Regions from separate parts of the Sphingomonas sp. S2-65 genome, predicted to be linked through region 1. Evidence: predicted binding sites of a transcription regulator. Region 1 holds the regulator's gene; the other holds the start of a gene.
What was found. The regulator LexA, encoded in region 1, represses DNA repair genes until DNA is damaged. The targets are predictions, from matches to a motif close to GTTCCNCNCTTGTTCT.
Positions count from the first base shown of each region.

Region 2: the regulator LexA is predicted to act here: its motif matches at 11,521-11,536, upstream of LZ586_RS03190 (DNA recombination protein RmuC).

Region 1 covers NZ_CP090953.1:281,766-296,907, forward strand. The annotation lists gene gltX (glutamate--tRNA ligase) at 1-176, opposite strand, end outside; gene LZ586_RS01480 (ComEC/Rec2 family competence protein) at 256-2,355, shown strand; gene lexA (transcriptional repressor LexA) at 2,352-3,026, opposite strand; gene glp (gephyrin-like molybdotransferase Glp) at 3,087-4,271, opposite strand; gene LZ586_RS01495 (hypothetical protein) at 4,450-4,665, shown strand; gene LZ586_RS01500 (PilZ domain-containing protein) at 4,927-5,880, opposite strand; gene moaC (cyclic pyranopterin monophosphate synthase MoaC) at 6,000-6,467, opposite strand; gene trpC (indole-3-glycerol phosphate synthase TrpC) at 6,844-7,614, opposite strand; gene trpD (anthranilate phosphoribosyltransferase) at 7,611-8,606, opposite strand; gene LZ586_RS01520 (anthranilate synthase component II) at 8,794-9,378, opposite strand; gene LZ586_RS01525 (hypothetical protein) at 9,492-9,896, shown strand; gene LZ586_RS01530 (anthranilate synthase component I family protein) at 9,899-11,398, opposite strand; gene LZ586_RS01535 (peptidylprolyl isomerase) at 11,401-13,344, opposite strand; gene tpiA (triose-phosphate isomerase) at 13,461-14,216, shown strand; gene LZ586_RS01545 (putative bifunctional diguanylate cyclase/phosphodiesterase) at 14,293-15,142, shown strand, end outside.
Region 2 covers NZ_CP090953.1:629,627-644,768, forward strand. The annotation lists gene LZ586_RS03125 (hypothetical protein) at 1-5, opposite strand, end outside; gene LZ586_RS03130 (HpcH/HpaI aldolase/citrate lyase family protein) at 7-813, opposite strand; gene LZ586_RS03135 (SPFH domain-containing protein) at 866-1,852, shown strand; gene LZ586_RS03140 (NfeD family protein) at 1,852-2,307, shown strand; gene LZ586_RS03145 (DUF885 domain-containing protein) at 2,324-4,138, shown strand; gene LZ586_RS03150 (response regulator transcription factor) at 4,255-4,962, shown strand; gene LZ586_RS03155 (sensor histidine kinase) at 4,931-6,505, shown strand; gene LZ586_RS03160 (HPr kinase/phosphorylase) at 6,505-6,945, shown strand; gene rapZ (RNase adapter RapZ) at 6,942-7,880, shown strand; gene LZ586_RS03170 (PTS sugar transporter subunit IIA) at 7,877-8,284, shown strand; gene LZ586_RS03175 (HPr family phosphocarrier protein) at 8,281-8,553, shown strand; gene LZ586_RS03180 (TrmH family RNA methyltransferase) at 8,553-9,356, shown strand; gene LZ586_RS03185 (META domain-containing protein) at 9,421-10,092, shown strand; gene LZ586_RS03190 (DNA recombination protein RmuC) at 10,099-11,508, opposite strand; gene def (peptide deformylase) at 11,612-12,136, opposite strand; gene recR (recombination mediator RecR) at 12,184-12,780, opposite strand; gene fmt (methionyl-tRNA formyltransferase) at 12,834-13,736, shown strand; gene truA (tRNA pseudouridine(38-40) synthase TruA) at 13,733-14,509, shown strand; gene LZ586_RS03215 (class I SAM-dependent RNA methyltransferase) at 14,499-15,142, opposite strand, start outside.

The sequences.
Region 1 (15,142 bases):
GTCGAACGCGCGCGATCGGTGTCTTCGATGCGCAGCAGGAACTTGCCGCCGTGATGGCGGGCGAAAAGCAGATTGAAGAGCGCCGTACGTGCGCCGCCGATGTGCAGGAAGCCCGTGGGCGAGGGGGCGAAGCGCGTGATCACGCTGCCTGCGGCAATATCAGATGTTGCGCTCAACCGCGCGTGCTCCCAGACTTGAAAATCGATGGCCAGATCAGCCGCCGAGGCCCCTAGCACGGGGTTGCCGCGCCTTCAAATGGGTGCCCGAACGGCGTTTCGCCAGTATTTCGCCGCGACAGAAAAATGGCTCGAGGTTGAGCGCGAACAGCTGGTGCTGTGGATCCCGGTGCTGCTTGGGGCGGGGATCGCGATATGGTTCCTGTTGCCGACGCGCGAACAGTGGATTGGCTTCAGCCTGGCGTCCAGCGCGGTTGGAGCGGCTGGAATTGCCGCGACCAGGACGAGTCGTGCAGCTCGGTTACTCGGGGTCGCCGGCCTGACGGTGGCGGCAGGGTGCCTGCTTATCTGGTTTCGGGCGGAGCGAGTCGCTTCCCCTGTGCTGTCCCGGCCGGCGGTAGCCCTGGTGACTGGACGCGTCGCTCGCGTCGAGCGGCTGCCCGCTCGCGAGTTGGTGCGAGTCACCCTGCTGCCCGATGATGCGAGGAGCCTGCCGGAAAAGGTCCGAGTGAACTTGCCGGAGGCAGATGTGCCGACGGGGCTAGACCGCGGCGCCCGCATTCAGGTGCGCGCACGGCTCATGCCCCCGGCGGCACCGTCGGTGCCAGGCGCCTATGACTTTGCGCGGGTGGCCTGGTTCGACCGGCTGGGCGCGACGGGCAAGGGCTTTGCGCCGGTGAGGATATTGACACCGGCCGGGTCGGCCAGCGCGGGTTTGCGGCAGCGATTGTCGGCGCACATCCAGTCGCACATCACGGGCAGTGCCGGGGGCATTGCAAGCGCGCTTGCTACCGGCGACCGCGGCGCGATCTCCGAAGAGGATGCCGAGGCGATGCAGCGCTCAGGGCTGGCGCACCTGCTGTCGGTAAGCGGGCTGCACGTGACGGCAGTGACCGCGGCGGCGATGCTGGTGGTTCTGCGGCTGCTTGCCCTCAGTCCGGCGTTGGCACTGCGCTTGCCTCTGCCCATGGTCGCCGCAGGCGCGGGCGCGCTCGCCGCGGTGGGGTACACGCTGCTGACCGGGGCGGAAGTGCCGACGATCCGGTCCTGCGCCGCGGCGTTGCTGGTGCTGCTCGCGTTGAGCCTGGGGCGTGAGGCGATCACGTTGCGACTGGTGGGTGCAGGCGCTCTGCTGGTCCTGCTGCTGTGGCCCGAATCGCTGGCAGGACCGAGTTTTCAGCTGAGTTTCGCGGCGGTGACCGCGATCGTGGTGCTACATGAGAGCCCCAGGCTGCGTGAGTTGTTCGCCAAGCGCGAGGAGGGCCGGGGCACTCGGCTGATGCGCAGCCTGGGCTCGCTGCTGCTTACCGGGGTTGCGGTGGAGCTGACGCTGATGCCGATCGCGCTGTTCCACTTCCATGAGACCGGCGTCTACGGGGCGCTGGCCAACATCATCGCGATTCCGCTTACCACCTTCGTCATCATGCCGCTGGAGGCGCTGGCGTTGTTGCTCGACGTGGCGGGTCTGGGTTGGCCGGCGTGGTGGCTTACGAATCAAGCGCTGTTGCTGCTGCTGGGATCGGCGCGTGCCGCATCGTCGGCGCCCGGGGCGGTGGCGTCGCTGCCCTCCATGCCAGCTGGCGCATATGCGCTGATCGTGGTCGGCGGATTGTGGTTCGCGCTGTGGAGGACCCGTGTTCGGCTGGGAGGACTGGTGCCGCTCGCCACTGGTATAATTTGGGCTTTGCTGACGCCGGGTCCCGATCTGCTGGTGAGTGGCGACGGCCGTCACTTGGCGGTGCGGCTGTCGAATGGATCGATGGCGCTGCTCCGCGACCGCGCGGGCGATTATACCCGTGCGATGCTGAGCGAAAATAGCGGTGCTGGCGACGTGCTTGCCGACTTGGCCGGAGCGCGCGAGGCGCGCTGCAGCGCCGATCTGTGTCTCGTGGATCTGAGCAGCGGAGGGCGGCGCTGGCGCGTTTCCGCGACCCGAAGTTCCTACCTAGTGCCCTGGAAAGCGATGATGGCAAGCTGCGCGCAATCCGACATCGTCGTTAGCGAGCGGCGGCTGCCGCCGGGCTGTTCCCCGCGCTGGCTGAAGCTCGACCGCGACTTGTTGCGGCAGACCGGCGGCGTCGCGATCACCTTTTCCTCGCGCAGCATCCGTACGGTTCGCGACGGGGGCGAACAGCCATGGAAGGCGCCGCCGACCGTCGATCCGCCGCGTATGCGTTAGTAGCGGCGCAGCAGTCCGGCGAGACGGCCCTGTACGCGGATCTGATCGGGGCGGTAACGCTGCGCATCGTAAGCACGGTTGGCGGGGTCGAGGCGAACCATGGCGCCTTCCTTGCGGAAATATTTGAGCGTTGCTTCGGCGTCGTCGATGAGCGCCACGACGATCTCGCCGTCGCGGGCGGTTTCGGTGCGGCGGATCAGCGCATAGTCGCCGTCGAGAATCCCCGCTTCGACCATCGAGTCACCCGCGACTTCGAGCGCATAATGTTCGCCCGAGCCGAGCAGCGCGGCGGGAACCGGGAGCATGGTCGCGCCTTCGAACGCTTCGATCGGCGTGCCGGCGGCGATGCGGCCGTGGAGGGGAATTTCCACGACATCGTTGGCCGGGGTCATGGAAGGTTGCGAAGGTGCCGCGGGGGCGGGGTTTCTGGACTTGCGCTGAGGGCCCTCAGCTTTGCGCTCGGGCATGCGCAGCACTTCGAGCGCGCGGGCGCGGTTGGGGAGGCGGCGGATGAACTCGCGTTCCTCCAAGGCACTGATAAGGCGATGAACACCGGACTTCGACTTCAGGTCGAGCGCCTCCTTCATCTCCTCGAACGAAGGAGACACGCCCGTCTCGTTGAGGCGGTCGGCGATGAAGCAGATGAGCTCGTGCTGCTTGCGCGTGAGCATCGAAGGGTCCTCCGGGTCCAGAACAGACACGGAACGTTTATGCAATGTTCCCCTAAGTTGTCAAGCGAGGTTGAGGATCTCCACCGAGTCGCCGATTTCGGCGGCCGGCGCATGGGGCTGGCGCAGGATCAGACAGTGGGCGCGCGCCAGCGTCCGCAGCATCGAACTGTCCTGGATCGTGGAGGCGTAAGCGCGGCCGTCGCGCAGTTCGGCGCGTAGATAGTCGGTCCGTTCGCCATTGGCGGCCAGCGGTTCGCCTAGCACCGCCAGGCTTGCGCGCGGGAGCGGATCGGCCGCGCCGGCGAGACGCGCGACGAGCGGGCGGACGAACAGGATCGCCGTCACGAAGGCGGATACCGGATTGCCAGGAAGCCCGGTGATCAAGGTCCGTCCGAGCCGCCCGGCCATCACCGGCTTGCCCGGACGCAGCGCCACCCGCCAGAAGTCCATTTGCGCACCCACCGCCTTCAGCGCGGGCTGGACGAGATCGTGGTCGCCCACCGACGCGCCGCCGCTGGTGACGAGCAGGTCCGCGTCGAGGCCGGAGAAGGCGGCTTCGAGCAGGTCCTGGCGATCGGGGAGGATGCCGAGATCGACGATGTCGACCGGCAGATCGGCAAGCTGTGCGGCCAGCATCAGCCGATTGGTTTCGGGAAGCTGCGCCTCGCCAACCGGGGCGCCAGGCGGCACGAGCTCGTCGCCGGTGGCGGCGATCGCGACCCGCACGCGGCGGCGGACGGGGAGCGTGGCGTGGCCCGCGGTGCCGGCCAGTGCCAGGCAGGCGGCGGTGACGCGGGTTCCGGCCTCCAGCAGGCGCTCGCCCTGGGTGAAGTCGAGGCCGCGGCGGCGGACGTTGCGGCCGAGGCGGGGCGGGCCTTCGCCGTTTAGCAGCAACGTGACGCCGTCTCGTGCGGCTTCCTCCTGGACGAGCACGGTGTCGGTGCCCGGCGGGAGCGGGGCGCCGGTGAAGATACGGGCGGCCTGACCCGGGGCAACCTCGCCCGAATAGCCGCGGCCGGCGGCGCTCTCGCCTACCACCCGCCAAGGGCCGGGCAGGTCGGCGAAGCGTATGGCATAGCCGTCCATCGCCGACAGATCGGCCGACGGCTGCGTGCGGTGGGCCAGGAGGTCGTCGGCCAACCAGCGGTTATGCGCCTGGGCGAGAGACACCTGCTCGGCCGGCACCGGTTCGGCGAGGGCGAGGAGGCGGGCCTGGGCTTCGGCAAGCGGGAGGAGCGGGCGCATGCCCCGTCTTTGGGGAGGCGGGCGCGGCACGCAAGGGCTTGTGCGTGCCGCGCGCGATGCGCGTGATCGGCCGAGTGGATCGTGCGGTGGTTTCTGCGTGAGGGCGGCACCGGCGCGGTTCTGGGGCGTTCCTGATGCCGAACGGGCGCATCTCCGCGCCCTGATGGGAGATATTGGAATGAATGACGTCACCACCGCGCCGACGACCGACGCTGCGCCCGCTTCGAATAAGAAGACAGCGCTGACCGACGCGTTCCGCGAGCATTTCACGGGCGACGCGCCGCTCACCGAGAAGGCGAAGGGGTTTGCCAAGGCACGTCCCTGGACCAGCGCGGCGTTCCTTGGAGTGGCGGCGATCGCGGTGCTGAACACGCTGCGCGGTTCGCGCGGGTGATGGGATCGGGCCGGTGCCGGGTGGCGCCGGCCTGGTTGCCGGAGTGCGTGGATGGTTGAAGCGGGTTGTTCGGCTTTGCGGCGGTCTGCGCGGTGACTGGTTTTTGAGGGTGGTCCCATGAGGGGAATACCCCTCCACCACGCACTGCGTGCGCGGTCCCCCTCCCCCTCCGGGGGAGGTTTTTTTGTGGGCGTGCTGCGGATGCGGCGCGCTGGTGTGAGGGGAATAGCCCGCCACCGCCTCCTCCGGGGGAGGATTTTCTTAGGTTGGGCGGCGTTGGCCGGTGATCGCGCCTAGGTCGCTGGGGCGCAGAGGGAGGCGGAATTCGCAGAGGATGCGGCCGTTTGCCGTTTCCACGACCGAGGCGGGACCGCCGCCGATTTCGGGCAGCGAGACCCAGAGCTGCGCACCCGGCAGCAGATGTGCGCGGGTTTCGAGTTCGACAAGCTGGGCGGTGATGCCGCGGACGCGCGCGTTCCACCAGCGCACGCCCTCACGGACGCGGGCGGGGGCGTCGAGGCGGATGGCGTGCTTGTCGGGGATCATCCCTTCGGCCTCGGCCTCGACCGAAGTGGCGGGCACGCCGGCGAGCGCGGCCTGCTGGACGCCGCGCAGCCAGGGCATCAGCGTCTGCCAGCCCAGATCCTCATCGAAGGCGATGCCCGCCAGCCGCTCGCGCGCCCAGCGGACGGTGCCGCCCAGCGGGCGCAGACCGTCCAGCGTGAGTTGGACGGGATCGTCGCGCTTGAGGTCGAGCGTGCTTTCGATCGCGAGCCCACCCTGGGAGATGTTGCGAGTGCGACCATGCTCCACCCGGCCGCCCTGGCGGATGGCGACGGTCTGGCGCAGCTCGACGCGGGGCAAGTGGCGGCGGTCCGCGGGGAGCGCGGCGATGGTACGGGCGATGGTGCCGATCACGTCGATCGGCTGGTCGAACAGGATGCCGGCTTCGCCTTCGGTGATCCACTCGACGCGGCCGGCAATGCCCTGGCCATTGGAAAGTTCGAGGGTGATAGCATCGCCGGCGGCCAAGCTGGCGGTCAGGCACAAGGTCGCGCCGACGGCGGTCAGCTTTTCGAGCGAGCAGGGAAATTGCGCGTCGGCGGCGATCAGGAGTGCGGCGTCGAACGCGGTATGGGCTTCGCGCGCGTCCGCGAACGCGCGGGGCGGATCGGCCGCGAGGCTGAAAACGGTACCGGACCTGACAGGCTGCATGACGTGGGTACTACTTTCGGCTCGGTCCTTCAGGGCCAGCTTTGACGACGGTGGTTGAATCCGGCGTTAACGGCACCGCCGTGGGAAACCCTTGAGGTGCCGCAAGGGTCCGGTGCCAGTCAGGCGGCCCAGTCGCCGGACTTGCCGCCCTTCTTGGAGAGCAGGCGGACGTCGCCGATGACCATCGCCTTATCGATCGCCTTGGCCATGTCGTAGAGCGTGAGCAGCGCAACGGTGGCGGCGGTGAGCGCTTCCATCTCCACCCCGGTCTGGCCGTGGGTGGCGGCGGTGGCGGTGACAGTCACGCCGGTGTCGTCGGGGGCGAGGTCGATCGCGACGCGGGTGAGCGGGAGCGGGTGGCAGAGCGGGATCAGCTCGGCGGTCTTCTTGGCGGCCATGATGCCGGCGATGCGGGCGGTGGCGAGGACGTCGCCTTTCTTGACCGCGCCTTCCTTGATCGCCGTGGCGGCTTCTTGCGACATGGTGATGCGGCCGGCGGCGATGGCTTCGCGGCTGGTGGGTTGCTTGTGGCCGACATCGACCATGTGGGCGGCGCCGGTTTCGTCGAGATGGGTTAGCTGGGACATCGGGGTTGGCATGCGCTGGGTTTGGGTGCGGGGCAAGCTTTGGGGAGCTCTTGGTTCACGCGAAGGCGCGAAGACGCGAAGGGTAGAAGAGAGGGGTTCGCGCAGAGGCGCGGAGGCGCAGAGAGGTGTCGACGCAGTAGCGGGGGGGGGCCGCGTCAGCGGCAGAAAACTGGAAGCGTTGGTTGATTGAGGCCGCCGCTTGCGCGGCGGATCAAACTTCTCTGCGCCTCTGCGCCTCTGCGCCTCTGCGCCTCTGCGCCTCTGCGCCTCTGCGCCTCTGCGCCTCTGCGTGAACCTCTTGTTCTTTGCGCCTTCGCGCCTTCGCGTGTGACATTTTCACACCTCCCCCGCTGAAGCCGGGGCGGTAGCCGGTGGGTCAGCCTACCATCGTACGGGTGGCGGCTTCGATGTCGGGTTGGCGCATCAGCGATTCGCCGATCAGGAAGCAGCGGATAGCGTGTTCGGCCATGGCGTCGAGGTCGGCGCGGCTGGTGAGGCCGGACTCGGCGACGAAGGTGCAGTCCCTGGGCGCGCGGGCGACGAGTTCGTAGGTTTTTTGAACGTCGACTTCGAAGGTCTTGAGGTTGCGGTTGTTGACGCCGATCAGGCGCGACTTGAGGGTGAGCGCGCGGTCGAGTTCCTGGGCGTCGTGGACTTCCACGAGGACGTCCATGCCCTGTTCGAACGCGGCGGCTTCGATCTCGGCCATCTGGGTGTCTTCGAGCGCGGCGACGATGATCAGGATCGCGTCGGCACCGATCGCGCGTGCTTCCTCGACCTGCCAGGGGTCGATCATGAAGTCCTTGCGGATGACCGGCAGGTCGCACGCCGCGCGGGCGGCGATCAGATAGTCCTCGTGACCCTGGAAATAGTCGCGGTCGGTGAGGATCGACAGGCAGGCGGCGCCGCCGGCCTGATAGGCGCGGGCATGGGCGGGGGGATCGAAGTCGGCGCGGATCAGGCCCTTCGAAGGGCTGGCCTTCTTGATCTCGGCGATCAGGCCATAGCCGCCGGCGGCGGCGCGGGCGTCGAGCGCCGCCTTGAAGCCGCGCGGGGGCGTGGGGGCGGGCCAGCGGCGCGGGGCGGCTTTGCGTGCGGCGACTTCCTCGCGCTTGGTAGCAAGGATGCGGTCGAGAATAGTGCTCATACGTAGGCGATCCAGCGGTCGAGCAGGGCGTTGGCGCGGCCGTCGTCAATGGCCTCGGCGGCTTCGGCGGCGCCTTCGGTGAGGAACTTGGCGGTGCCGGCGACCATCAGCGCGGCGGCGGCGTTGAGCAGCACCGCGTCGCGATAGGGACCTTCGTCGCCGAGCAGCAGGCGGCGGAGCGCCAGCGCGTTGTGCGCGGGGTCGCCGCCGCGGATCGCCGCCAGCGGGTGACGGGACAGGCCTGCATCCTCGGGCGTGATGCGGGTGGGCAGGGTGGCGCTGCCGATGTTGACGGCGATGCTGGCATGTTCGGTGGAAAGCTCGTCCAGGCCTTCCTCGCCCGAGATCACGGCCGCCGCCTCGACGCCGAGCTGTTCGAGCGCCTCGGCATAGATCGGGGCGTAATCGGGGCGGGCGATGCCGATCAGCTGGCGGGTGACGTGCGCGGGATTGGCGAGCGGACCCATGAGGTTGAAGATCGTGCGGCGGGCGATGCGGCGGCGCAGCGGGCCGATGCGCGCCATCGCCGGGTGGTGGTGCTGGGCGTAGAGGAAGGCGATGCCGAGGTCGCCGAGGGTGTCTTCGGCCTGAGCGGCGGCGCGGTCGAGGTCGAGGCCCAATGCTTCGAGGGTGTCGGCGGCGCCGGCCTTGGACGAGGCGGCGCGGTTGCCGTGCTTGGCGACGGGGACGCCGCATGCCGCGACGACCAGGCTGACGGCGGTGGAGACGTTGAGGGTGTGATGGCCGTCGCCGCCCGTGCCGCACACGTCGATCGCCCCGGCCGGGGCGGTGATCGGAATCAGGCGGGCGCGCATGGCGCGGGCGGCCTCGGCGATCTCGATGCTGGTCTCGCCGCGGACCGAGAGGGCGATGAGGAAATGCTCGATCGCTTCCTCGGGCACGGTGCCGTCGAGGATGTCGGCGAAGGCCTGCGCGGCGGATTCGCGCGAGAGCGGAGTCGCGGGGCTGGGGAGGAGGGAGAAGGTGGTCACGGGGTCTCTATTCCGGGGTGGCAGGGGGAAGTCGAGAGATTTGGTGAAGCAATCCTCCCCGGCACGGGGAGGGGGACCATGCGCAGCATGGTGGAGGGGGCTTTCCGCTTGGTGATCGCAATGAGGAGGCCCCCCTCCACCATCAGCTTGCGCTGGCGGTCCCCCTTCCCGTCCCGGGGAGGACTGGTTAGGCTAGTGCTTTGGTGTTTATTCCGGCTTCCTTGAGGAAGTTGGCGAGCATCGCGTGGCCGTGTTCGGTGGCGATGCTTTCGGGGTGGAACTGGACGCCGTGGATCGGCAGTTCGCGGTGGCGGAAGCCCATTACCGAGGCGTCGGCGGCGGTGGCGTTGACCACCAGCGCTTCGGGAATGTCGGTGACGATCAGCGAATGGTAGCGGGTGGCGGTGAAGGGCGAGGGCAGGTCGGCGAACAGGCCGGTGCCGTCATGCTCGACCGGGCAGGTCTTGCCGTGCATCAGCCCGCCGCGCACCACCTGACCGCCGAAATGCTGGCCGATCGCCTGATGGCCGAGGCATACGCCGAGCAGCGGCCGGCCGGTCTGCGCACAGGCGGCGACCAGGTCGAGGCTGATCCCGGCTTCGTTGGGGGTGCAGGGGCCCGGCGAGATCAGGAAGGCCTGGGCGTCGCTCGCGAGCGCGTCGGCGGCGGTGAGCGCGTCGTTGCGGACGACCTGCACCTCGGCGCCGAGCTCCATCAGGTAATGGACCAGGTTCCAAGTGAAGCTGTCGTAATTGTCGATGACCAGGATCATGGGGGTGAGGTAGGCGCTCGGGGCAGGTTGGGCAATTGCCTTGGCGCGGCCACAGATGACGGGCAACGCTTGGGCCGACAGGGGCGTTGAGGCTTGTGTTCGAAGGAGTGTTGATGCTTTCCCAGTTGCTGATCGCCGTGCTGATGGCCGCGCCCGTTCCCGTGCAGGAGCGCGGCGAAGCGAAGCAGGAGATGCCCAAGCGTATCCGCTCGATCCTGCTCTATGGCCAGGAGCAATGCCCCAAGTCGACCGACCCGGACGAAGTGGTGGTGTGCGCCAAGGGCGGCGATTCGCCGTACCGCATTCCGAAGGAATTCCGCGACCAGCCCGAGGAAGGTCCGAGCGGCCAGGCTTGGACCAACCGAATGGAGACGGTCGAGGAAGTGAACCGCGCCGGGCTGCCCAACAGCTGCTCGCCGGTGGGCACGGGCGGGCAGACCGGGTGCACGAGGCAGTGGCTGCGGCAATGGGCGCAGGAGCGGCTGGACCAAAAGGCCAAGGCCGCCCGGGTGCCGTGACGCTATTGCCCGAAGCGGGGTTCGTTCGCGCGGGCCACCGCTTCGCGGGCGGCGGCGAAGAGCGCGCCGGACTTGGCTTCGCATTCGCGTTGTTCGTAGGCGGGGTCGGAGTCGGCGACGATGCCGGCGCCGGCCTGGACGTGCATGACGCCGTCCTTGACCAGCGCGGTGCGCAGGACAATGCAGCTGTCCATCGATCCGTCGGGCGAGAAATAGCCGACGCCGCCGGCATATGGCCCGCGGGTTTCCTGCTCGAGTTCGGCGATGATCTGGCAGGCGCGGACCTTGGGCGCGCCACTGACGGTGCCTGCGGGGAAGCCGGCGAACAGCGCGTCGAGCGCGTCGCTGCCGGGGGCGAGCTTGCCGACCACGTTCGAGACGATGTGCATGACGTGGCTGTAATATTCGACGGTGTAGCTGTCGGTGACGCGGACGCTGCCGGCCTGCGCGGCGCGGCCGACGTCGTTGCGGCCGAGGTCGAGCAGCATGAGATGCTCGGCGCGCTCCTTGGGATCGGCGAGCAGCGAGGCGCGGTTGGCTTCGTCCTCGGCGGCGGTATGCCCGCGCGGGCGGGTGCCGGCGATCGGGCGGATGGTGATCTCGCCGTCGCGGGCGCGGACCAGGATCTCGGGGCTCGAGCCGGTGAGCGCGAAGCCGGGAAGGTCGAGATGGTAGAGGAAGGGCGAGGGGTTTACCCGGCGCAGCGCGCGGTAGAGCTCGAAGGGGGGCAGCGTGAAGGGCGCGGTGAAGCGCTGGGCGAGCACGACCTGGAAGATGTCGCCGGCGGCGATATAGTCCTTGGCGCGGGCGACCATCTCGGCATAGCGGCCGGGGGTGAGCACGGGCTGGGGTACGATCTCGGCGGCGTCGGCGCGGACCGGCGCGGGGAGCGTGGCGCTCGCCAGACGCGCGGCGACGGCGTCGAGGCGCTCGCTTGCGGCAGCGACCAGCGCGTGGGGATCTTCGCCCGGCCAGACCGGGGCGACGAGGAACAGCGTGTCCGCCAGGCGATCGAAGATCAGGACGACCGTGGGCCGCACGAACATCATGTCGGGGACGCCGACCGGGCTCTGCGGCGGGCGGGGCAGGTCCTCGACCAGACCGATGGTCTCGTAGCTGAAATAGCCGACCAGGCAGGCAAGCGCGCGCGGCAGTTCGGCGGGAACGTCCATGCGGCAGCGCTCGACCAGGCTGCGCAGCGCGGGAAGCGCGGGTTCGGCGCAGGGAGCGAAGGCGTCGCGGTCGGCTAGCCACTGGCCGTTGATCTCGGCGGCGGCGCCGGTGGCGCGGAAGACCAGGTCCGGCGCCAGGCCGATCAGGCTGTGGCGGCCACGGACCGAGCCGCCCTCGACCGATTCCAGCAGGAAGTCGCCCCGGCCCGGCTCGATGAGCTTGAGCGCGGCGGCGACCGGCGTCTCGGTGTCGGCGATCTCACGCCGCCACAAGAGCGCCGGCTTGCCCTCGCCAAGCGCGGCAAGGGCCGCTTCGCTGCCGTGGATCACGCTCAGCGGACGCCCTGCTGGGCGAGCTGGGCGCGCAGCTGAGCCACCGCCTTTTCATTGCGCGTGATGTTCATGTGCGCACGGATCGAGCGGATGAACTGTCGGGCATATTCGGCGCCTACCTGCGGGGCGATGTCCGCGCGAACGCGAGCTATAGCGGCCTGATCGCCGGCGGCGCTGTGCTCCTCGACCTTGTCGAGATAGACCACATAATAGCCGAGGCGATTGGGTCCCTCGACCAGCTTGGCTTTCTTCGGTGCCATGCTGAACGCCATCTGGATGTAGGGCTCCATCCGGCGGCCGAGCACTTCGGAGCGCTTGAGGTCGAACGGCTTGGGCGGCGGCCCCTTCTTCACGCCAGCCTCGGCAAAGGCCTGCGCCATCGGCACGCCCTTTTGCAGCTTGGCGACGATCTGAGTCGCGGCGGCACGTGCCTTTTGCAGCGCCTGATTCATCAGATAGTCGCCCTTAACCCGATCCCGGATCTGCGCGAGCGGCTTGGGCGCCGCGGGAACGATGCGATCGAGCGTCACCAGCGCGAAGCTGCCATCGGCGGCGGCCGGTACGATCTGCGGCTCGTCGCCCGCCTGTTCGAAGGCGAAGGCGGCGCGCAGGATCGGGGCGACGACCGGATCGGCCTTATAGGCCGGATCGTCGGGGTTCTGGCCCTGTGCGGTGAGCGCAGGCGTCGTCTGCGCCGCCAGCTTGGCATCACGAACCGCTTCGTCGAAGGTCTTGCCGTCAGCGACGCCGTCCTCGATCGACTGGCGCAGATCGGCCAAGCGCTGGGCGGTCTTGCGGTCGGTGACCTCCTTGGCAAGGTCGCCGCGGACCTGATCTAGCGAGCGCGCGGCGATGCGCTCGATCTTTTCGACCTTGAGCACGTGCCAGCCGAGCGGCGAGCGCACCGGGCCGATCACGCCGCCATCCGCCGCCGCGAAGGCGGCATCGGCGATCTGCGCCGAGGTCTGACGGGCAAGCGCCGGCTTCTCGGCACCGTCGAAGCTGGTTGCTTCCAGCCCGGCAGCGGCGGCGGCGGCGGCGATCGCCTGGCCGCCCTTGACCTGGCCAGCGACCCGGGTTGCGGTCGCCTGATCGGCGAAAATGACTTGGCGGACGGTGCGCTTTTCAGCCGCGGCGAAGCGGCTGCCCGCCTTCTTGTACGCGTCGGCGATCTCGGCATCGGTTGCGGCGGACTGTGCCCGCACGGCATCGGGCTTGACCACGGCATAGCGAACCACGCGGCGCTGCGGCACGCTGTAGCGGGCGCGGTTGCTGGCGTAGAAGCTGGCGAGCGTCTTGTCGTCGGGATCGGCACCTGGATCCATCGCGATCGACTGGACGAGGCCGACTACGCCCATGCGCCGCTCGAGCAGCAGCGAGGCATAGGGCAGGACGACACCATCCGGGATCTGGTTGCCCAGCGTCGCGCGGTTGATCATCCAATTGCCATAGCGTTCTTCGGAAAGGCCCTGGCGAAACAGCACGGGCGACAGGCGGTTTTGGCTGAGAATATCGTCGAACTGCTTCTGGCTGAACTTGCCGTCCAGCCCGAGAAACGCCGGGTTGCTCGCAATCTCGCCGTCGATCAGCCGCTTGCTGACCTCCATGCCCGACCGGCGGGCGAACTCGACCAGCGCGGCATTGTTGATGATCTCGTCCACCGCCACGTCGAGGCCGCCTTCGGCGAGGAACTGCTCCATGGTGACGTTCTGACCCTGGCGCTGCGCGTTCTGCAGGAAGCGGTCGATACGGTCGCGCACTTCGGCATCGGTTACCTTGCGGTCGCCGATCTTGGCGATGACGTTGCCGCCGGCTCCGCCATCGGCCGAGCGTAGGCCGGTGATGTCCCCCGCGGCGAAAGCGAGCGCGATGAGCCCGAGCACGATGAACACCACGATCAGGCCGAAGCGCGACTTGGTGAAGCTGCGGAAGAACTGGAGCATGAAGGGCCGTTCGTAAGAGTAAGTTCGGGGTGCTTTAGGGCCGTGGCTCGCGCCCATCAAGCTTGTGCGGAACGGCGGGCTTGCTATCGCCACTGTCAACAAGAGGGAGGATAGGCATGCGCCGCAAGCTGGTCGCAGGGAACTGGAAGATGCATGGGCTGAGAGCCCAGCTGAACGAAGTGGAGGCTATCGCCACGTCCGCTGCGGCGAACCCACTGGTGGAGGTGGCGCTGTGCGTGCCGTTCACGCTGATCGCGCCTGCCGCGGCGGTGGCGGGAACGCTGCCGATCGGCGCGCAGGACGTGCATGAGGCGGAATCGGGCGCACATACCGGCTGCGTGTCGGCAGCGATGCTGCGCGAAGCGGGCGCGACGCTGACGATCGTCGGGCATTCGGAGCGCCGCGCCGACCAGCATGAGACGAGCCACGACGCCTGGGCGAAGGCAGCGGCGGCACACCGGGCCGGCCTGAAGGTGATCCTGTGCTGTGGCGAGACCGAGGCCGAACACAATGCCGGCCGCGCCGAGCGGATCGTCCAGTCCCAGATCGAGAAGTCGCTGCCGGACGGCGCGTCGCCCGATTGGCTGACGCTCGCGTACGAGCCGCGTTGGGCGATCGGCACCGGACGCACGCCGTCGCTGGACCAGATCGAGTCGATGCACGCGATCGCCCGGGCGAAGCTGCGCATGATGATCGGGGAGGCCGCCGATGGCATCCGCATCCTGTATGGCGGCTCGGTGACGGCGGCGAACGCCGAACCGATCCTGTCTGTCGAGAATGTCGACGGGGCCCTGGTAGGGGGCGCGAGCCTGACGGCCGCGAGGTTCGTGCCGATCATCGAGGCGGCAGCCATGGCCTCTGCGCGAAATTAAGGTTAACGAACGGTAACCCAGGCATCCGTACAACGCGGGAGTGGGATAAGCCGACTAAACCCTTCATCTGCAAGGGATGATGCGTCGGCTTCTTTCGGCATTCCACCCGTTCGAAACGGGTAGCAGCGAGATCCTGCTCGAGCAGTTTCGCGTGCTGCGGAACCAAGTTCCGCTGATGTACGCGCTGATGCTGGTCGATGCGGCGTTCCTGAGCTTCGCGTCGCACGGCAGCGTGTCGATGGCGTGGAGCGTGGGCGTCCCGGCATTGCTGGGCATCCTGTGTGCCGTCCGCACCCTGTTCTGGCTGCGCCGGCGCGGGTTCGAGCCGCAGCCCGAGAAGATCCGCCGCTACCTGCTGAGCACTACGCTGGTCGCCGCCGTGCTGAGCCTGGGCTTCGGCGGGTGGGGGATGTTCCTCTATGCCGAGGCCGACCTGCTGCGGCGTGCGTGCATCGCGCTTTACATTTTCATCGGCACGATCTGCTGCTGTTACTGCCTCCAGTCGCTGCCCCGGGCGGGGTATCTGGTGCTGCTGTGCGGCGCGGCGCCGGTGACGGTGTACATGATCTTTTCCGAAAGCTGGTTCCTGCGCGGGCTCGGCATGAACATGGTGCTGGTGTCGGTGGTGGTCGTGCGCATGCTGCGCACCAACTTCGCCGGTTTCCTGGAAGTGCTGACCTCGCGGATCGACATGGCGATGGAGCAGCGGCGGGCGCGCGGTGCGGAGCAACGTGCCTATCAGCTTGCCTATCACGACCCGCTGACCGGACTTCCCAATCGCCGCGCTTTGGCCGAGGCGCTGGGCGCGCGGCTTCACGCCAGGCATCCCGACGGCGCATTCGGATTGCTGATCGTCGACCTCGACCGCTTCAAGGCGGTCAACGATGTGCACGGCCATCCGATCGGCGACCAGTTGCTCCACGACG
Region 2 (15,142 bases), 350 kb from region 1:
GGCATGTCACATCCGGTCCAGCAGGGCCTTTGCCTGGTTCACGTGCATCGCCTCGATCATCCGTCCTCGGAAGCGCTCGGCGCCGCCTTGCGCTGCGTCGATCAGCGCGCGGGCATCCTCCAGCTCCTCGGGCGAAGCACCGAAGGCAGCGGCAGCTATGTCGATTTGTCCGGGATGAATCAAGGACTTGCCGTCGAACCCCAGCATTCGCCCTTCTCGGCATTCCTTCGCCAGGCCGTCCGGATCGTCCAGCCCGTTGAACACCCCGTCGATCGCCCACACCGCGTTCGCACGCGCCGCCAGGACGATTGTCTGCAACGCGACCGACATCCCTGCGCGCCCGCTGCCGGGCGGCAGCCGCAGCCCCGCGGCCAGATCGTTGGTACCCGCGATCAACCCGGCCACACCGTCCACCGCGCCGATCTCCGCCGCCTCCAGCACTCCCAGCGGCGTCTCGATCATCGCCAGCAGCGGCTTGCCGCACGCCCGGTGAACGTCGGCGGCCTCTTCCGCGCTTTCGGCCTTGGGCAGCACGACGAAGTCGGCGAGCGAGCGGGCGATGCTGGCGAGATCGGCCAGGTGCTCGCCGGACTCGCTGCCGTTGATCCGGATGGCGCAGAGCCGCGGCCCGAACCCCCGCCCCGCCGCCTCGACCGCCGCCGCCCTGGCTTCGGCCTTGGCGTCGTCACGCACGGCGTCTTCCAGGTCGAGGATGACGAGATCCACCGTCAGCGTGGCGGCCTTCTCGATCGCCCGCGGATTGGACGCGGGCAGGAACAGGGCGGTGCGCGGCGCCAAGCGGGCTGTGGTCATGGCACGTCTCTATGCTAGCACAGGGTGCGATGGCGAGAGGACTCGGGGGAGAATGGACGTGATTTCGGCATTTCTGATCGCGCTGGCGGTGCTGGTCTTCATCTACGTGATGTCCAGCGTAAAGATCGTCACGCAGGGCTACCAATATACCATCGAGCATTTCGGCCGCTTCACCACCGTCGCTGCGCCGGGCTTCAACTTCTATCCCGCCTTTTTCTATCGTGTCGGCCGCAAGGTGAACATGATGGAGCAGGTGATCGACATCCCCGGCCAGGAGATCATCACCAAGGACAATGCGATGATCTCCACCGACGGGGTGGTGTTCTTCCAGGTCCTCGACGCCGCCAAGGCAGCCTATGAGGTTTCGGACCTCTATGTCGCGCTGCTCCAGCTCACCACGACCAATTTGCGCACGGTGATGGGATCGATGGATCTCGACGAGACGCTGTCCAAGCGTGACGAGATCAACGCGCGGCTGCTCTCGGTAGTCGATCACGCGACGACGCCCTGGGGCGTCAAGATCACCCGCGTCGAGATCAAGGACATCCGCCCGCCCGCCGACATCGTCAATGCGATGGGCCGCCAGATGAAGGCCGAGCGTGAAAAGCGCGCCAACATCCTGGAGGCCGAGGGTACCCGCGCTTCCGAGATCCTGCGCGCCGAGGGCCAGAAGCAGGCCCGCATTCTCGAAGCCGAGGGCCGCAAGGAATCGGCCTTCCGCGACTCCGAAGCGCGCGAGCGTGCGGCACAGGCCGAGGCGGAGGCAACGCGGCTGGTGTCCGACGCGATCGAGAACGGGTCGAACCAGTCGCTCAACTATTTCATCGCGCAAAAATATGTCGAGGCGATCGGCAAGTTCGCGACCTCGCCCAATGCCAAGACGATCCTGTTCCCGGTCGAGGCGACTCAGCTGATGGGCACGCTGGGCGGCATCGGCGAGCTGGCCAAGGAAGTGATGGGCAAGAACGACCCCGCCGCGCCCACCCCGCCCGCAACCCCGCCGCGCCCGCGCATCGGCCCGTTCGAGCAGCAGGGCTGATGGACTGGGTGCAGAACGCCGCAGTGCTCTGGCTGATCGGCGGGGTGCTGCTCGCCACCGCCGAGCTGCTGATCCCCGGCGTCTACCTGGTCTTCTTCGCGCTGGCGGCGGCGATCACCGGCGCGATCGCCCTGCTCTTTCCCGAACTCTCGCTCGGCGGGCAGTTGATCGGATTCGCCGCCTGGTCGCTTGCCACCGTGCTGATCGGCAAGCGCTGGTATCGTGACTTTCCCGTCGCGACGAGCGATCCGCTGCTCAACGATCGCGTCGCGCGGCTGATCGGCGAGATCGTCACCGTCGTCCAGGCGATCGAAGGCGGCCAAGGCCGCGTCCGCGTCGGCGACGGCGAATGGATCGCGCACGGCCCCGATCAGCCTGTCGGCGCGCGCGTTCGCATCACCGGCGCCACCGGCGGCAGTCTCACCGTCGAACCTGTCCCAATCCTCACTGCCTGACCTGTCGGAGTTCCGCATGCAGACCACCCGCCGCCAGCTGCTGCTCGGCACCGGCGCCACGCTTGCCGCCACCGCTTTGCCCGCCCAAGCCCTCGCGCAGGGTGCCGAGGATCAGGCAAAGGCGCTGATCGACCGGACCGCCGAGACTCTGCTCCAGCTCTCCCCGGAAAGCGCGACCACCCTCGGCATCGACAAGGACAAGCGCGCGCCGCTCAAGCATCGGCTTGCCGACCGCACCCCGGCGGGTCAGCGCAAGATGGCCGACCATCTGCAGCGCACGCTGGCGGACATCGCCAAGCTGGACCTCGCTGCGCTGAGCCCTGCCATGCGCACCCATGTCGACGTCATCCAGGCTTCTTATGCTAATTCGCTGAAAGGCCTTGGCTTCGGGTTTGGCGATGTCTCGGTCGGCGGCTGGCGCAACTCGCCCTACGCCGTCGTGCAGAATGTCGGCGCTTTTCTGGACGTGCCCCGCATGCTCGAGAACGAGCATCAGGTCGAGACGACGGACGACGCCGAAGCGTATCTCGATCGCCTGCGCTCCTATGCCGCGCAACTCGACGGCGAGACCGAGAGGCTGAAGCGCGCCGCCGGCCGCGGCGTGATCGCGCCCGACTTCCTGCTCGACAAGGCGCTCAAGCAGATCAAGCTCGCGCGCAGCGGCAACACCGCCGGCTGGGGCCTGGTGACCTCGCTCGCCAACCGCACCGCGGGGATGGAAGGCGATTTCGGCCAGCGCGCCTGGGAGATCTGCAACCAGGCCGTGGTTCCCGCCCTGGACCGCCAGATCGCCGAACTCGAACGCCACCGCAGCCGCGCCACTTCCGATGCCGGCGTATGGAAGTTCAAGGATGGCGACGCCTATTACGCATGGGCGCTGAGCGCCGGCACCACCACGACGATGACCCCCGACGAGGTCCATCGGATGGGCCTCGAACAGCTGCGGGCGATCCAGTCCGAGATGGACGTCATCCTGAAAAAGGAAGGGTACAGCCAAGGCAGCGTCGGCGCGCGTATGACCGCGCTAGCCAAGGACCCGCGCTACAGCTTCCCGGAGACCGATGCGGGGCGCAAGCAGATCGTCGCGCTCCTTGAGAGCCGCATCGCCGACATTCGCGGCAGGATGCCCCAGGCCTTCCACACGCTGGTGAAGGGCAATGTCGAAGTAAAGCGCCTGCCGCTGGCCGAGGAGCCCGGCGCGCCCGGCGCCTATGGCGGGCCTGGGACGATCGACGGCAAGGTGCCCGGCCGCCTGTGGATCAACCTGCGCTCCACCGGGCTGTGGACCAAGTACAGCCTTCCCGACCTCGCTTATCACGAGTCGATCCCCGGCCATGCCTGGCAGGGCGAATATACCTTCACCATGCCGCTGATCCGCTCGCTGCTCCAGTTCAACGCCTATAGCGAAGGCTGGGCGCTCTACGCCGAACAGCTCGCCGACGAACTCGGCGTCTATGCCAGCAACCCGGTCGAGAAGCTCGGCTATCTCCAGTCGCTGGGCTTTCGCTGCTGCCGGCTGGTGGTCGACACCGGCCTCCACGCCAAGCGCTGGACCCGCGAGCAGGCGATCCGCTGGTTCGTCGAAGCCAATGGCTCGAGCGAGGACGAGGTCCAGGGCGAAGTCGACCGCTATTGCTCCTGGCCCGGCCAGGCCTGCGGCTACAAGGTCGGCCATAGCGAGATCAACCGCCTGCGCGACCGCGCCAAGGCGGCGCTGGGCGCCCGCTACGATTTCCGCGCGTTCAACGACGCGGTCGTGCTCGGCGGCAACGTGCCGATGACGGTACTCGGGCACATCGTCGACCGGCACGTGGCGGCACGGCGCGCATAGCATCCGCGTGAAGGCGGGCGACGAATTTTCGCCCTGCCGGGTTGCCGGCATTGAGCCCGCCTTCACTTTGCTCTACCCACATCGCCGATGCTCTCGAGCCAAGCACCCACGGGCGCATGACCGCCACGATCGCGCTGGTCGACGACGACCGGAACATCCTCACCTCCGTGTCGATCGCGCTGCAGACCGAGGGTTTCCTCACTCGGGTCTATTCCGATGGCGAAAGCGCGCTGAAGGCGCTGGTCGACAATCCTCCCGATCTCGCCGTGCTCGACATCAAGATGCCGAAGATGGACGGCCTCGAATTGCTCCGCCGACTGCGTGAGAAGAGCCATATCCCGGTCATCTTCCTGACATCCAAGGACGATGAGCTCGACGAGGCGCTCGGCCTGGCAATGGGTGCCGACGATTACATCGCAAAGCCGTTCAGCCAGCGTCTGCTCATCGCCCGCATCCGCGCGATCCTGCGGCGTACCGAAACGACGCTGCCGAACGCCGATGGCGGGCACCAGGAACCCGCCGAGGCGCTGGTCCGCGGCCGCCTCGCCATGGATCCGGCGCGTCACAAGGTGACGTGGAACGGCGCCAACGTAACGCTGACCGTGACCGAGTTCATGATCCTGGAGACGCTGGCGCAGCGCCCGGGGATCGTGAAGACCCGCAACCAGCTGATGGACGCCGCGTACCAGGACGACATCTATGTCGACGACCGGACCATCGACAGCCACATCAAGCGGGTGCGGCGCAAGTTTCGCCAGGTAGATCCCGAATTCGACGCTATCGAAACGCTGTATGGCGCTGGCTACCGCTTCTCGGACGAATAGCGAGCGCGAGCTGGCGCTCACCTGGTCGAACGGGATCAGCCTTACCGTCCGTATCCTGGCGGTGAACATCTTCGCGCTGGCATTGCTCGGCAGCGGCTTCTTCTATCTCGATTCCTACCGCAGCCGGATCGTCGACAGCCGCGTCGCGCAGGCGAAGCGCGAGGTGCGGCTGATCGCCCAGGCGCTCGCCTCGGCCACCAACGAACGGCGCAACCTGCTGGTGCTGAGCCTCGCGCGCGACACCGGCACGCGCATCCGCCTCTATGATGAAGACGGAGCGATGCTGGCGGACAGCCAGGAACTCGGGCTGCGCAACGTCGTGCTGCGCGATCCCGACAAGGATCCGTGGAATCAGTCGACCGCGCGGTTCCTCGATGCAGTGATCGACACCGTCGCCGGCGCCGACCGCGCACCCTTGTTCCGCGAGCAGCCCGCTGATGAGGGCATGGACTGGCCCGACGTCCGCACCGCACGCGAGACGCTGGGGACTCCGGCAACGGTGTGGCGCGCGCCCGACCGAACGCCGATGATCACCGCGGCGGCGCCGATCACCCAGCTCGGCGTCGTCATGACGACGGTCAACGCCCGCGACATCACGCGAACGGTGCGGATCGAGCGCTTCCGCCTCAGCGTCGTGGTCGCCATCGTCGCGTTGCTCTCGATCTTCCTGTCGCTGTTCCTGGCGCGCACGATCGTCCAGCCCCTGCGGCGGCTCGCCCGCGCCGCGGTGCGGGTCCGGCTGGGCCGCGCCCGTGAGGTGGTCGTCCCCCGCCTGCCCGAACGCCGCGACGAGATCGGCCTGCTCGCCCGGGCGGTTTCCGACATGACCCAGGCACTGCGCGCGCGGATCGATGCCACCGAAGCGTTCGCGGCGGACGTGACTCACGAGCTCAAGAACCCGCTAGCGTCGCTTCGCTCGGCGGTGGACGGGCTGGCCCGCGTGAAGGACCCGGCGCTGCAGGAGCGCCTGCTGGCGATCGTCCAGGACGATGTCCACCGGCTCGACCGCCTCATCACCGACATCTCGGAGGCCTCGCGCCTCGACGCGCAACTCAGCCGGGCGACCTTCGAGCCGGTCGACCTGGGGGCGATGCTCGCCGCGTTGATCGCCCAGCGCGAAGCGCGCGGGTTTCCGAACGGCGTCCACATCCGTCTGGACCGCGGCGCCGGAGACCCGCTGCTGGTGGTCGGCGAAGGCGCACGGCTCGAACGCGTGTTCGAGAATCTGATCGAGAACGCCCTTTCCTTCTCGCCGGCCGGCGGCCTGATCGCGGTCACTGCCCGCAACGAAGGCGAGATGCTGATGGTGGCGGTCGAAGATGATGGTCCCGGTGTGCCTGAGGAAGCGCGCGAGGCGATTTTCCGCCGCTTCCACTCGGTGCGTCCCGATGCGGAAGCCTTCGGGCTTCATTCCGGGCTGGGCCTTGCCATCGCGCGTACGATTGTCGAAGGCCATCAGGGGAGCATTTCGGTGGAAGCAAAGGGGCAGGCAATGGGCGGGGCACGGTTCGTGGTGCGGCTTCCAAATGCGGAGCACGGCTGATGGTGGAGCCTCGTTTCGCGGAAGTATCCTCCGAGACCCTCAACGCGGCTTCGGTCGTACTGGGAGGCCGCGCCGTCCTGATCGAGAGCCGGGATAGCGGCGCCCGATCCGAGTTCGCGCTCCGGCTGATCGATCGCGGCGGCCGTCTGATCGCCGGCGACCAGACGGTGTGCCAGCGCCAGGGGAGCGACCTGATCGCCTGTGCGCCGGCTGAGAGCCAAGGCCAGATCGACGTGCCGGCTATGGGCATCGTCACCTTGCCGGTTACCGAACGCGCGCCGGTCAGCCTGCTCGTCGTCCTTCTCGATACGCCGCCACGCTTTCCGGAGCCGGCCAAGCGCCGGCTCGCCGGCATCGACGTGCCGGTGCTCGCGCTGGGCGCGGGTGACGTCGCCGCGCCGATCAAGGTCGGAATTGCACTGGGGCAATTCGGGGAATGAGCCATCCCAAGCACATCCTTCTCGTCACCGGCATGTCCGGCGCCGGCAAATCCACCGTCCTTCGCACGCTGGAGGATCTGGGCTGGGAAACGGTCGACAACCTGCCGCTGCTGCTGCTCGACCGCCTGCTCGACACCGCCCCCGCCAAGGGCACCCCGAGCGACGACGGCCGTCCGCTCGCCATCGGCATCGGCAGCCAGACCCGTGGCTTCGACGCGGAAAGCATCGTCCGCCGCATCAAGAAGCTGCAGGAAGACTATGGCCACCATGTCGGCACGCTGTATCTCGAATGCTCGGGCTCCGAGCTTGAACGCCGCTACGACGAGACTCGGCGTCGCCACCCGCTCGCGCAGGATCGCCCCGCCAGCGACGGCATAGCCCGTGAGCGCGAGCTGCTGATCCCGCTGCGGCGCTGGTCGAATCGGCTGATCGACACCACCAATTTGCGGTCGAACGAGCTGGCGCAGCAGATCCGCGCCACCTTTTCGGGAGACGATTTGGGCAAGACGGTGCTGACCGTGACGTCGTTCGGCTTCGCCCGCGGCCTGCCCCGCGACGCCGACCTGGTGTTCGACATGCGCTTCCTCCGCAATCCCCACTGGGTGCCCAAGCTCAGGCCGGGTACCGGCAAGGACACGGACGTCTCGGCCTATATCCAGGAGGACCCCGCCTACGGGCCGGCCATGGCGCAGATCGAGGCGCTGCTCCTCCTGCTGCTTCCCCGGTACGAGGCGGAGGGGAAATCCTATGTCACGGTCGCGTTCGGGTGTACCGGAGGGAGACATCGCTCGGTTCACGTCGCCGAACGGATGGCCCGCCGGTTGCGCGAGGAGGGATTTTCGCCCACGGTGTCGCACCGCGATTTGCAGACCGCACCGCAGGACTCGCTGGAAGGAGCCCCGGTCACCATTTCAGGGGGCGGAGTTTTAAGATGATTGGTTTGGTACTCGTGACGCACGGGCGGCTCGCCGAGGAGTTCGTCGTCGCGATGGAGCATGTGGTGGGCAAGCAGGACCGGATCGCCCCGATCTGCATTGGCCCCGAGGATGATATGGAAGGCCGCCGCGCCGACATCGCCGAGGCGATCGGCCGCGTGGACGAAGGTCAGGGCGTGATCGTGCTCAGCGACCTGTTCGGCGGCACCCCGTCGAACTTGGCCATCTCGCTGATGGAGGCCGGGCGGATCGAAGTGATCGCCGGGATCAACCTGCCGATGCTGATCCGTCTGGGCAGCGCCCGCAAGACGATGAAGGTGACCGACGCCGTCGCCGCGGCGCGCGACGCCGGTCGCAAATACATCACCATCGCCTCCGAAGTCCTTGGAGAAGCCGCCGCGTGAGCCGCGCCACTCGTATCGTCGCCATCGAAAATCAACGCGGGCTCCACGCCCGGGCTAGCATGGCCTTCGTCACCCTCGCCTCGTCCCAGCCGGTCGAACTGACGGTGGAAAAGGACGGCAACAGCGCCTCGGGCACTTCGATCCTCGATCTGATGATGCTCGGCGCGGCCAAGGGCGACTCGATCACGATCAGCGCGGAGGGCGACGGCGCCGAAGCCGCCGTCCAGGCGCTGGCCGAGCTCGTCGAAGCGCGCTTCGGCGAAGACTGATGCCGCGCGAGATTACCGCCTTTTCCAACCCGCTCATCAAGCGCGTCCGCCAGCTGCGCGAGAAGCGGCACCGCAAGCAAGAGGGCCTGTTCCTCGCCGAGGGGCTGCGCATCCTCACCGAAGCGCGCGAAGCCGGGCGCTTGCCCGAGTTCCTGTTCTTCGCCCGCGACAATGGCCCGCATCCGCTGGTGCAGGCGCTGGTCGCCGAAACCGAGGCAGCCGGCGGCGAGGCGATCGAGACCAATGCGGACATCCTGTCCAAGCTTTCGGGCAAGGACAATCCCGGCGCGGTCGTCGGCGTCTACCCCGAATTCGGTCCCGCGCTCGACGATCTCGACCGGACCAGCGCGCCGATCTGGCTGGTGGCCGAGCGGCTCCGCGATCCCGGCAATCTCGGCACGATTCTGCGCACCGGCGACGCGATCGGCGCGGGCGGGCTGATCCTGATCGACGATTGCGTCGACCCCTTTTCAGTCGAGGCGGTACGCGCCAGCATGGGGGCGCTCTTCACGGTGCCCGTCGTGCGGACGGATTGGGGCGCGTTCCTGCCCTGGCTGCGCTCGGGTCCGGGCCAGCTGGTCGGCCTCAGCCTCGATACCGAGCATGACTATCAGGCGCCGGCCTATGCATCCCCCACCTTCCTGCTCACCGGCAACGAGGCGCAGGGAATGCCCGACTTCATGGCGGCCGAATGCGACCTGCTGGTCAAGATCCCCATGCTCGGCAAGGCCGACAGCCTCAACGCCGCAGTGGCGACGGCGGTGATGGCGTACGAAGTGCTCAACCAGCAGCGGCGCGCCTGACCCGGAAGTTCGGCAACATGCCGTTCAGCGACGATCCCGCAGAGCAGCGGGAAAGGAGCCCTGCATGTCGCTGACCGTTCTCGCCCTGAGCCTCGCCGCAGCAGCCCAGCCTGCACCCTATCGCGCGCTCGGCACCGAGCCGTTCTGGTCGCTGACGATCGACGGCAGCACGATCCGCTACCGGCCGGCCGAGGGGCGCGGCATCAGCGTGGCGAAGCCGCGGGCGTTGAACGGGCGCAACGGCACGCGGTACCAGACCCCGCGCCTCTCGGTGCTCATCGCGCACACCCCGTGCAGCGACGGCATGAGCGACCGCCGCTATCGCAACACGGTGACGCTCCGCATCGGCGGCACGGTGCGCAAGGGCTGCGGCGGCGCGATCCTCTCCCAAAGCGGCGGCCCAACTCTGCTCGAAGGCGAGTGGACGGTCAGCGCGATCGACAGGCGTCCGGTGCTGCGCGGCACCGAGCCGCACATCGCCTTCAGCGGCACGCGCGTCCAGGGGCAGACCGGGTGCAACAGCTTCAGCGGCGGCTTCGATTTCGCGCGCGGACACCTGCAGGCCAGGCCGCTCGCCACCACCCGCCGCGGCTGCATCGGCGAAGGGCTTGCCGCGCAGGAGCAGCGCCTGCTCGCAATCCTCGGCCAGCCGCTCAGCGTCAGCCGCAGCCAATCGGGCGCGCTGGTGATGACTGCGCCGAACCGCAGCCGGCTGACGCTCGTCCCGCGCCGATAAGCCGGGCTATTCGGCGGCGGCGCGCGCCTCGTCCGCGTCGTCGATCTCGGCTGGGGGCAGCAACTCCACCGCCGGCGCCTTCGCCACCACGTCGACCGTGTCGATCGCCGTTAGCTCCGAATTGCCGGTATCGACGTTGAGCGCCTGGAAGCGGCGCGCCGATACCATCACCCGCCCCTCGAAGCTGGACACGAACTTGTTGTAATTCTCGACCGCGCTGTTGAGCCCGCCGCCGACGCGCTTGAGATGCGTCGCCGCCGTCGCCAGCCGCTCGTACATTTCCTTGCCCAGCTTGCCGACTTCGCGCGCGTCCTCGGTCAGCTTCTGCTGGCGCCACATCGCCGCGACGGTGCGCGCCAGCGGCAGGAACGCCGACGGACCCGCGATGATCACCCGGTTGCGCGCCGCGCGCTCCCAGAGCTCCATGTCGAACTCCAGCGCGCTCGACAGGAAATTGTCGCCCGGAATGTACATGATGACGAAGTCGGGCGCCTTGTCGAACTGCGCCCAATAGGCCTTGCGCGACAGCGCGTCGGCATGGTTGCGCACCGCCCGCGCATGCGACGCCAGCGCCGCCTGGCGCTCCTCCGCCGACGTCGCCTCGGACGCTTGCAGATAAGCGTCGAGCACGCACTTCACATCGACGATCAGCTGCTGGTCGCCCGGCAGGCGGATGATGAAGTCGGGACGCAGCATGCCGTCGTCGGTGGTGACCGACACTTCGGAAGCGAAATCGACATGCGCGTCGAGCCCGGCCAGCTCGATCAGGTTGCGGAACTGCTGCTCGCCCCAGCGCCCGCGGGTCTTGGGCGCCGCCCGCAGCGCGTTGACCAGCTTCGCCGTCTCGGTGCGGGTTTCACCGAGCCCCGCCTGCACCGACGAGATCGCCTCCTTCAGCGCGCCATAGCTGTCGTGGCGGTCCTTCTCGACCCGTTGCAGGCCTTCCTCATAGCGCTTGAGCGTCGATTCAACCGGCTGCAGCAAGGCCTTGAGCTTGGCTTCGTTCTTATCGCCGGCCTGGTTGAAGCGTGCATCGGCGCGTTCGAGGAAGCTCTTCTGCGCCTCGCCCAGCATGTTCGCGGCGAGCTCGCGAAATTGCCCGGCCATCACTTCGCGGGCGTTGACGAACTCGGTCAGCCGCTCCTCGAACGCGCCCGCCTTGGCCTTCAGCTCGGCATGTTCCAGCCGCGCCAGGTCGCGCTCGTCGCGAATTCGGGACAGCTCCGAACGCAGCGCCAGCGTCTCGCTCGCGCGCTCCTCGGCAGCAGCCAGGTCCATGATCGCGGCCTTGAAGTCCGCCTCGCGCTTGTCGCGCTCGGCGCGCATCTGCGCCACCCCTCGCCCGCCCAGCAGCCAGCCGGCCAGGATGCCGGCGAACAGCGCCAAGACGATCAATGCGAGAGCCAGGGGTTCCAAAACACGCCTCCAAGAACAGAAGGCGAACCTACCCCGCCGCTCGGGGCCGGGCAAGCGGAAGCTTCAGGCGTCCATCGCCCGACGGCACCCGCCCGCCGCCGGATCAGGCGGCGCGGCGCAGCTTGGTGAGCTTCTTCATGATCATGTCGCGCTTGAGCTTCGACAAGTGATCGAGGAACACGATGCCCTCCAGATGATCCATCTCGTGCTGGATGCAGGTCGCGAGCAGGCCGTCGAACACCGCGTCGTGCGACTCGCCCTTTTCGTCCAGCCACTTCACCCGGCATCGCGCGGGACGCTCGATATCGGCGAATTGCTCGGGGATCGACAGGCAGCCCTCGGTATAGACCGACATTTCTTCCGACGGTTCGGAGATTTTGGGATTGATGAAGACGCGCGGGTGCCGGATCGGCTTGCCCTCCTCGTCTTCCTCCTCCTGCAGGTCCATGACGACGACGCGCTTGGCGACGCCGACCTGGATCGCGGCCAGGCCGATGCCCGGCGCGTCGTACATCGTGTCGAACATGTCGGCGATCAGCTGGCGCAACGCATCGTCCACGTCCCCAACGGGTTCGGAGACGAGGCGCAAGCGCGGATCGGGTACTTCGACAATCGGTAGAATGGCCATGCCGGTCAAATAGTCGCGGTCCCGGATCGCCGCAAGCACCCGCGTGCTCAGGCGACCGGACGCCGCGCCCGCAATGCCTGGGCCAGCGTCCCTTCGTCGAGATAATCGAGCTCGCCCCCCACCGGCAGCCCATGCGCCAACTGGGTGATCCGCACCGGAAACGCCTCGAGCCGCTCGGCGACGTAATGCGCGGTGGTCTGGCCATCCAGCGTGGCGTTCATCGCCAGCACCACTTCGTCGACCCCGCCATCGGCGACCCGGCGGACCAGACTGTCGATGCGCAAATCCTCCGGACGGACCCCCTCCAGCGCCGACAGCCGCCCGCCCAGCACGTGGAACTTGCCGGGAAACAGCCGCGCGCGGTCAAGCGCCCACAGGTCGGCGACTTCCTCCACCACGCACAAGGCGCGCGCATCCCGGCGCGGATCGGCGCAGATCGCGCACGGGTCCAGCGTGTCGACATTGCCGCAGATGCCGCAGGTGCTCAGCCTCTGGCTCACGGCGCCCAGCGCCGCCAGCAACGGGTCGAGCGCGGTCTCGCGCTTCTTGAGCAGATGCAGCACCGCGCGCCGCGCCGAGCGGGGGCCAAGCCCCGGCAGCCGCGACAGGGCCTGGGTGAGTGCCTCGATTTCAGGAGAAGCCATGAACGCGACATAGGGACTTGCGCCCGGCACTGCCAAGCGGTTGAGGAGATGCCATGCGGATCATCTTCATGGGAACTCCCGAATTCGCCGTTCCGGTGCTCGACGCGCTGGTGCAGGCAGGGCACCAGGTGCTGGCAGCGTACAGCCAGCCGCCGCGCCGCGCCGGCCGCGGCAAGCAACTGACGCCCTCGCCGGTGCATGCCCGTGCCGAGGCCCTGGGGATCGAAGTCCGCACTCCGGTAACCTTGCGCGATGCCGACGCGCAGGCGGCGTTCGCCGCGCTCGGTGCCGATGTGGCGGTGGTCGCGGCCTATGGGCTGATCCTGCCGCGGCCGATCCTCGCGGCGCCCCGGCTGGGCTGCCTCAACGTTCATGCCTCGCTGCTGCCGCGCTGGCGCGGTGCCGCGCCGATCCAGCGCGCCATACTGGCCGGTGATGCGGAGACCGGCGTCGGCATCATGCAGATGGAGGCGGGTCTCGACACCGGCCCCGTCCGCCTGGAGGGTCGCACGGCCATCGATTCGAAGACCGCAGGCGATCTCACGGCCGAACTGAGCGCGATGGGCGCCAGGCTCATGCTCGAGGTTCTCGCCGACCCCGACGCCTTTCCGCCCGCGCCGCAGCCCGAGCAGGGCATCACCCACGCGCCCAAGATCGACAAGGCCGAGGCGCGGCTCGACTTCACGCAATCCGCGGCGACGGTCGAACGCCAGATCCGCGCGTTCAATCCCGCACCCGGCGGGTTCTTCGAGCTGAACGGAGAACGGATACGCGTACACGCAGCCCTCTGCGTTCCGGGCGCCGGCGCGCCGGGCACCGTGCTCGACGCCGCACTCACCATCGCCTGTGGCGACGGCGCGATCCGCCCGACATCGGTACAGCGCGCCGGCCGCGGCATCATGCCGGCCGAGGAGCTGTTGCGCGGCTTCGCCATCCCGCCAGGCACGCGGCTTTGACTCGGTTCGCGCTGACCGTCGAGTTCGACGGCCGCCCGTTCATGGGGTGGCAGCGCCAGAGCCACGGCCCCAGTGTCCAGCAGGCGATCGAGGACGCCGCAGGCAGCGTCACCGGCGAGACCGTGACGGTCCACGCGGCAGGACGTACCGATGCCGGCGTCCATGGCCTTGGCATGCGCGCGCACCTCGATATCGCCCGCGACCTGACGCCGTTCCGCCTGATGGAGGCACTCAACGCCCGCCTGCGTCCCAACCCGGTGGCCATTCTCGACTGCGTGGTAGTACCCGACGACTGGCATGCCCGCTTTTCCTGCCGCGCCCGCCACTACGAATATCGCATCGTCAATCGGCGCGCGCCGCTCACGCACGAAAAGGGCCTGGCCTGGCGTCTGGCCAACCCGCTCGACGCCCCGGCGATGCACGACGCCGCCCAGCAGCTGGTGGGGCTCCACGACTTCACCACCTTCCGCTCGGCGCATTGCCAGTCGGACAGCCCGGTCAAGACGCTCGACCGGCTCGACGTCACGCGCGAGGCCGATCGCATCCTGATCCGCGCCTCCGCCCGCTCCTTCCTTCACCACCAGGTGCGCTCGATGGTGGGATGCCTCGCGCTCGTCGGTCAGGGGCGTTGGAGCGTGTCGGACGTCGGGCGCGCGCTATCGGCAAAGGACCGTCAGGCACTGGGCCTCAACGCCCCGCCCGACGGGCTCTTCTTCCTGCGCGCCGACTATCCGCGAGCCGACGCCGCAGTCGACCCGCCGCTCAGCGGCTGAACCGCGCCGCCAGTTCGACATGAGTCGACCAGCGGAACTGGCCCACCGGTTGCACCCAGTCGAGCGTATAGCCGCCTTTGCACAAAGTCTCGGCATCGCGCGCGAAGGTACTGGGATTACACGAAACATATGCCACCAGCGGCACCTTGGATGCGGCCAGTTCGGCGACCTGCTCGCGCGCGCCTGCGCGCGGCGGATCCAGCACCACTGCATCGAAGTTGTTCAAGTCACCAGGCTGCAGGGGCCGCCGGAACAGGTCGCGATGGTCGGCGAAAACGGCCCGTTGCGCGCGCGTGGCCGCGGCCTTGAGCGCCAGGATAGGATCGCGCGCGGCTTCGGCGGCATAGACCCGCGCGCCGGGCAGCGCGAAGGTGAAGGTGCCCAGCCCGGCGAACAAATCCGCCACTGCCCGCGCGGCGCCGACGACCGCGCGCACCGCCGCGATCAGCGCAGCCTCTCCTTCGCGCGTCGCCTGAAGGAAGTTGCCCGGCGGGAACGGCACCGCGACGCCGCCCAGCGTGACCGCCACCGGCTCGGGCTCCCACCGCGCCGTCGGCCCGAACCCCTCGTCGATCGAAAAGCGCGCAAGCTTGTGGCGCCCGGCAAAGGCGGTGATCGCCTCGGCCGCGGCCA